2 regions of the Frigidibacter sp. MR17.14 genome follow, and region 1 is predicted to be linked to the other one. Evidence: riboswitches for the same ligand, from Rfam matches in the RefSeq annotation. Region 1 holds a riboswitch; the other holds the start of a gene.
The links. A riboswitch is a leader RNA that binds a small molecule or an ion and turns the genes downstream of it on or off. The one in region 1 is predicted to bind cobalamin.

Region 1 (3,398 bases):
TTTCCGACCTCGTTCAGCGGGATACGGTGCGCCGCGCACAGCGCCTGGATCGAGGTCACGCCGGGGATCACCTCGACCGACGCGGATCTCACCGCCGCAAGCCGTTCCGCGATCCGCAGGGTGGAATCGTAAAGCGACGGATCGCCCCAGACCATCAGCGCCACCTTCGCCGGGCCGGGGCCGATCGCCTCATCCCAGACCCGCGCGATGCGGTCGTGCCAGTCCGAGACGCGGGCCTCGTAGTCGGGGATCGCCGGATCGCGGACGGGCAGGGGGAAGGGGCGCAGCTTCGAGACGTCTCCCAGAACCTCGCCTGCGATGGCGCGGCGCAGATCGGCGAGGTCGGCCTTGTCCTCGCCCTTCTCGGGGATAAGCACGATGTCGGCCGCCCGCAGCGCCTCGGCCGCCTGGAAGGTCAGGTGCTTCGGATGCCCGGTGCCGATACCGACGAGCGAGAGCTGGATCATGGGGGCCTCCGGATGCGAACGGGCCCCGGGGATGATCCCGGGGCCCGCAAGAGTTAGACGGTTTCGCGCGCCGGCGGAAGATCAGGCGGCGTTGTGCAGCCGCGGCGTCACGATGCCTGACTTATCAAGTCCTTTCAATGACTTGGCAGCTGCCAGAACGGCGAGGTCAACGAGCGGCTCCAGCAGCACGACCGACATGTAGGCGACCCCGAAGGAGCCGATGGCGGCAAGGTTCGCGGCCTCGAAGCCGTGACCGTAAAGCGCCCAGAACCCGACCCAGGCGACGATGCCGCCCTGGTAGGCGGTAGAAAGCTTCAGCGCCTGCGCATAGCTCAGGTCCACATAGGCGGTGCCGGGCGCGATGATCCGCGCGGCCAGCATCCGCAGGCCGAAGAGCGGCACCAGCAGCGTGGTGACGTTCATGCCGTATTGCGGCAGGTCGGTCGGCACGAAGAACAGGCCCTGCAGCAGCAGGCCCAGCGCGAGGCCGATCGCGGCCGGGGCGGCGCCGAACAGCAGGAACAGGGTCGATCCGAGGATCAGGTGCACCTCGGAGACGCCCACCGGGTGATGCGGCAGCACCTGGAAGAAGGTGAAGACCGCGGCGGTCGAAAGCGCCGAGCGGGCGGCGAGCGAGGGGATGCCCTTCTCGACGGCGGCCTCGGCGGCCATCTTCAGGGTGGTGAGGCCCGCGGCGGCGGCGGTGCCAAGGCTCAGAAGCAGTTTGGCGCCGGTGACGACGCCGTGTTCGATATGCATGTCGGTCTCCTTGCCGTCACACCCGACGGCGGTTGAGGGTCTCCTCTAGGGCCGGTCTCCTGGCTCGCGGGTCGAGGGCGGGTCTGCGGCCTTCCCGGACCTTCGGTCCAGTGGCGCTCAGGGCAGGCCCGCCTCACCGCATACAGTCGCGGGGGCGGCCGGGGCTTCGGGCGCCGCGATTGGGTCCGCCCTTCCCCGTTCCCGATGAAGCCCGACGCCTGGGGCGTCTTCGCGGGCACCAAAGAGGTGTTCAGGTAAAGTCCTTGTGAGCCGCTCCGTCAAGCCTCGTCAGCGAGCGGACCGTAGAGGATCAGCGCGGGGCTGGTGCCCGGTGTCTCATGCGCGAGACGGGCGGCGAGGGTTGCGAGCGTCATCCGGCTCAGGCTCTGGTCCGGCTGGCTGACGGCTTCGGCGATCAGGGCGGGGGTGTCGGGCGAGAGGCCGCGGGTCATCAGCTCGGTTGCGAAGGTCGGGAAGGTGCGGCGGCCCATGAACACGACGGTCGTGGCCTCGGGGTCGGCGAGGGCGGGCCAGTTCATGTCCTCGGGCAGGCCGCCGGTCACGTCGGCGCCGGTGATGAACTGCACGCGCCGCGCGGTCAGCCGCCGGGTCAGCGGGATGCCGGCCGCGGCGGCCGCGGCGCAGGCCGAGGGCACGCCGGGCACGATTTCGAACCCGATTCCCGCGGCGCGCAGCGCGACGATTTCCTCTTCAAGCCGCCCGAACAGACCCGAATCCCCGGATTTCAGCCGCACGACGCGCAGGCCGCGCTGCGCATGTTCGACGATCAGCCGGTTGACATGATCCTGCTTGGCCGAGGGGCGGCCGGCGCGCTTGCCCACCGCCAGCAGTTCGGCCTCGGGACGGGCGTGGCTGAGCACGGGGCCCGAGGCGAGATCGTCGAACAGGATCACGTCGGCGACGTTCAGCCGGGCGACGGCTTTCAGGGTCATCAGCTCGGGATCGCCGGGACCGGCCGAGACGAAGGCCACGGTGCCGGGGGGGAAGGGCTCGGTCATGACGCCTCGGCTATCAGGTGGAAGAAGCTGCCGGTGGCGCGGCCGCCACCGGAAAAGGCCTTTGCAGAGCCTGTTTCAGGCACCAGCGCCCCGGTCGCATCGGTGACGCGGGCCAGGGGCGCGTCGGGCTGCGACAGGATCGTGGCATAGTGGAATTCGTGCCCGCGCGCGCGCGGTGGCAGGCCGGGGGCGGGGGTCTGCAGATCCGCGAGCCGGTAGCCGAGGTGCATCTTGCGCTTGGCGAAGCTGGTCTCCAGCCCCAGAAGCCCGGCCATCGCATGGCGGGTGCCGTCCTTGGCCACCAGCCCCGCGCCCATCGCCATGTAGCCCCCGCATTCGCCATGCACCGGCTTGGTCTCTGCGAAGCGGTTCAGAGCCCGTTTGAAGCCCTGCGCGGCGGCGAGCCGCGGGGCGTGCAGCTCGGGGTAGCCGCCGGGCAACCAGCAGGCGCCGGCGCTGGGGTCCGGCCCCTCGTCGGCCAGGGGCGAGAACGGCAGGATCGTCGCGCCGCCCGCGCGCCAGCCGGCGATCAGATGCGGATAGACGAAGCTGAAGGCCGCGTCGCGCGCCAGCGCGATCCGCTCGGCCGGCGGGGGCAGCGGGAGATGGCCCGCGGCGTGCAGTCGGCAGGGCAGGGCGGCGGCCCGGATCGCGTCCAGATCGCAATGTTGCGCGACCAGATCGGCCGCGGCCTCGAGGATCCGGTCGAGGTCGGCCTGTTCCTCGGCCTGCACGAGGCCAAGGTGGCGTTCGGGCATCTCGATCGCGGCCAGCCGGGGCAGGGCGCCCAGCACGGTCAGGCCGGCGGCCTCGATGCCCGCGCGCAGAAGCGCCTCGTGCCGGGGCGAGGCCACGCGGTTCAGGATCACGCCCGCGACGCGGATATCGTCCCGGAACCGGGCCAATCCCAGCGCCACGGCCCCCGCCGTCTGCGCCTGGCCCGAGGCGTCGATCACCACCACCACCGGCCAGCCCGTCAGCGCCGCGAGGTCCGCCGAAGACCCGGTGCCGCTTTCGCCGGGGGCAGCGACGCCGTCATGCAGGCCCATCGAGCCCTCGGCAATCACCAGTTCCGCCGGCATCTCTGCCGCGATCAGCGCGGCGATCTGGCCTGCGCCCATCGCCCAGCTGTCGAGGTTGACAGACGGCCGAC
Region 2 (3,398 bases), on a different contig from region 1:
GCGCGTCGCAGATCACCGCGCAGACCAGTTGCCCGCCCCGCGGCATCCGGCGCAGCAGGCTGTCTACGCCGATGTGGCTGTGGTCGTACATCGCCACCACCGCGCCCGTGAAGATCAGCCAGACGAAGAGCATCCGCGACAGCTCTTCGGACACGCTGACGCCCGAGTTGAAGCCGTAGCGCAGCACGACGTTCAGGAACACGAGCCCGATCATCACGGCCAGCGCCGCGACGATGAACAGCCGCAGCCCGCCAAGCGCGAGCCTTCCCAGAGCCTCCATCCCATCCTCCTCCGATGATTGAGCGGAGAAGGCCGCGATTTGGTATATCCGTCAATTGTAATGTGGCTATGTTGTGATAACCTGTGGTTATGTCAGTCACTCTGCCCTCGACCGCCCAACTGCTGGGCCGCCTGCGCTTGCGGCAGCTGTCGCTGGCCGTCGCGCTTCAGGATCTGGGAAGCCTGCGCAAGGCGGCTGAGAGGCTCGGCGTCAGTCAGCCCGCGGCGACGAAGATGCTGACCGAAATGGAACAGTCGCTGGGTCTGCCGCTGTTCGAGCGCAACCGCCGCGGCCTGACGCCGACGATCTATGGCGAGGTGCTGATCCGGCAGGCGCATCTGCTGCTGTCGGGGTTCGGCGACCTGCGCGAGGCGCTGGCCGCGCTGGCCTCGGGCGCCGAGGGGCGCCTTGCCATCGGCTCGATCACCGCGGCCGCCGCGGGCCCACTCGCGCTGGCGGTCGCCCGGATGAAAGAGGCCCACCCCCGGGCCGAGATCAGCATCACCATCGACACCTCCGACATGCTGATGCCCCAGCTTGAACAGGGGCGGCTCGACGTCGTCATCGGCCGGCGGGTGGGGGCGCGCCTTGCTCGGCTGACCGATTTTGCGGAACTCAGCCCCGAGGGCCTGTCGATCGTCGCCGGCGCGCACAACCCGGTCGCCGCCGAAGGCCGCCTGACGCTGCGCGATCTGGCCCGTCGCGCCTGGATCATGCAGCCGATGTCGAGCCCGCTGCGGCAGGTGGTCGAGGCGACGTTCCGTGCCGAACGCATCCCCGCACCCGAGTCGATCGTCGAAACCGGCTCGATGCTGATGGCGACGACGCTGCTGCAGAACAGCCAGATGCTGGCGGTGATGCCGCATATGGTGGCGGCGCATTACGTCGCGAGCGGCATCCTTCAGATCCTGCCCGTGGAGCTTGCGGGCGGGCTCGAACCCTATGGGCTGGTCACCCTGCGCGGTCGCGCGGCATCGCCCCTGCTGAACGAGCTCAGATCACTGCTGTTCGCGCATGCCGGCACCGGTTGATCGTCCCCGGTCCGCGGCCGGGACGGGACGGCTGCCCTGGCTTTGCGATCGAGTTTCGGCGCGGCGACATCACCGCGCTTGACGTGGCCGGGCGTGTCGGGCATCCCGGTGGCGATGGTTTCCGGGCCGGCCCAGCCTGCCCGGATGAAAAGGGAACGCGGTGAGGTGTAGCCATCAGGCGCCGAACCCGCGACTGCCCCCGCAACTGTGAGCGGCGAGCGACCCCCGATGCCACTGCAGCCCCCAGGGCTGCGGGAAGGCGGGGCAAGCCACGACCCGCGAGTCAGGAGACCTGCCATCGCAACCTCAGCAACCCGGGCGGGGTGTCCCGGAAGGAGCAGCGATGCGCGCCGATGATGCGCGGTGGTCCCGGGATCCCGCGAGCCCTCTCCGTCTCGATCCGGGCCCCGGCCCGGCCGCGCGCGCGCGGTTCTGCCCCCCTTCCCGGCGGTCCCGGACCCTGATCACAGGACAGATCCAGATGCAGTTTCCGTCGCTTCGCGCCGGCCTCGCCGGCCTTGCGCTGCTGGCCGCCACCCCGGCACCCGCCCAGCAGACCGTCTATCCGCTGACCCTCGACAACTGCGGTCACAAGATCACCTTCCCCGCCCGGCCCGACAATGTCGTCACCGTGGGCCAGGCCGCCACCGAGGTGCTTTACGCGCTGGGGGTCGAGGACCGGATGGCCGGCACCTCGCTGTGGTTCAACAGCGTGATGCCCGCCTTTGCCGAGGCGGATGCGAAGGTGGAACGCATCGCCGACAACACCCCAAGCTTCGAATCCGTGGTCGGCAAGCGGCCCGGCTTCGTGCCGACGATGTACGAATGGATGATCGGTCCGCAGGGTGCGGTCGGCACCCGCGAGCAGTTCGCGGACCTCGGGATCCCCGCCTATGTCATGCCGCCCGACTGCATCGGCAAGGACAACCTCTCGGGCGGGGACGGCACCCGCACCGCCGATTTCGACATCGCCACGCTCTACCAGTCGATCGCGGAAATGGCCGCGATCATGGACCGTCAGGACCAGGGAGCAGAGGTGATCGCGGCGCTGAAGGCGCGCGAGGCGAAGGCGGTCGAAACCGCGAAGGCGCTGTCGCTGCCGGATGCCTCTGCCGTGGTCTGGTTCTCGAGCGCGGACATGGATCTGGATCCCTATGTCGCGGGACAGCGCGGCATCCCGGCCTGGATGATGCGCCAGCTTGGCCTGCGCAACGTCGTGCAATCCGACGAGGAATGGCCGACCGTGGGCTGGGAGGCGATCGCCAAGGCCGATCCTTCGGTCGTGGTCATCGCCAAGATGGACCGTCGCCGCTTCCCGGCCGACGATTACGAAAAGAAGCTCGCCTTCCTGAAGTCCGACCCTGTCACCAGCCAGATGACGGCGGTGCGCAACGGCCGCATCCTGATCATCGACGCCGAGGCGATGCATCCCGCCCTGCAGATCGTCGACGGGCTCGAGGCGCTGACCGATGGCATGAAGGCACTGTCGCAATGAGCCTTGCCGCCGACACCTCGCCGATGCGCGGCCTCGGGCGGATCGGCTGCCTCGGCTGGCGCCTCGCGGGCGCCGCGCTGATCCTTGGTGCGGCGGTGCTCGGCGGCATCTGCATCGGCGAGACCCGGATCCCGCCCGGCACCGTGTTGGCGGTGCTCGCCAACCGGCTGTTCGACGCGGGCTTTCCCGTCGCGCCGATCGATGACGGGATCGTCTGGGCCTATCGCCTGACCCGGGCGCTGGTCGCCGCGGGCTGCGGCGCGGGGCTCGCGGTCTGCGGGGTGATCCTGCAGGCGCTGCTCAGGAACCCGCTGGCCGACCCCTACCTGCTGGGGATCTCTGCCGGGGCCTCGACCGGCGCGGTGCTGGTCGCGGTGGCCGGGATCGGCGCCGGGGCGGTGTCGATGTCGCTTGGCGCCTTCGCGGGCGCGGTCGCCGCCTTCGCCATCGTCGCCGCCCTCGCGCGTGCGGCGGGGGGCGGCGTGGGGACGCGGGGCGCGGGGCTGATCATCCTGTCCGGCATCGCCGGCTCGCAGCTCTTCAATGCGCTGACGTCTTTCCTGATCGCACGGTCCGCCAATGCCGAGCAGGC

Region 2: it holds a riboswitch for cobalamin, as region 1 does, so the genes downstream of both, V8J36_RS20935 (ABC transporter substrate-binding protein) here and V8J36_RS14740 (energy-coupling factor ABC transporter permease) in region 1, are expected to answer to the same signal.

Annotation. Positions count from the first base shown of each region.
Region 1 is NZ_JBAWKD010000005.1:118,419-121,816, reverse strand. Features, by position in the region: gene cobF (precorrin-6A synthase (deacetylating)) at 1-467, opposite strand, end outside; gene V8J36_RS14740 (energy-coupling factor ABC transporter permease) at 549-1,226, opposite strand; cobalamin riboswitch at 1,259-1,484, opposite strand; gene cobA (uroporphyrinogen-III C-methyltransferase) at 1,505-2,245, opposite strand; gene V8J36_RS14730 (cobyrinate a,c-diamide synthase) at 2,242-3,398, opposite strand, start outside.
Region 2 is NZ_JBAWKD010000016.1:9,454-12,851, reverse strand. Features, by position in the region: gene V8J36_RS20945 (TRAP transporter small permease) at 1-280, opposite strand, end outside; gene V8J36_RS20940 (LysR family transcriptional regulator) at 370-1,311, shown strand; cobalamin riboswitch at 1,410-1,625, shown strand; gene V8J36_RS20935 (ABC transporter substrate-binding protein) at 1,793-2,806, shown strand; gene V8J36_RS20930 (FecCD family ABC transporter permease) at 2,803-3,398, shown strand, end outside.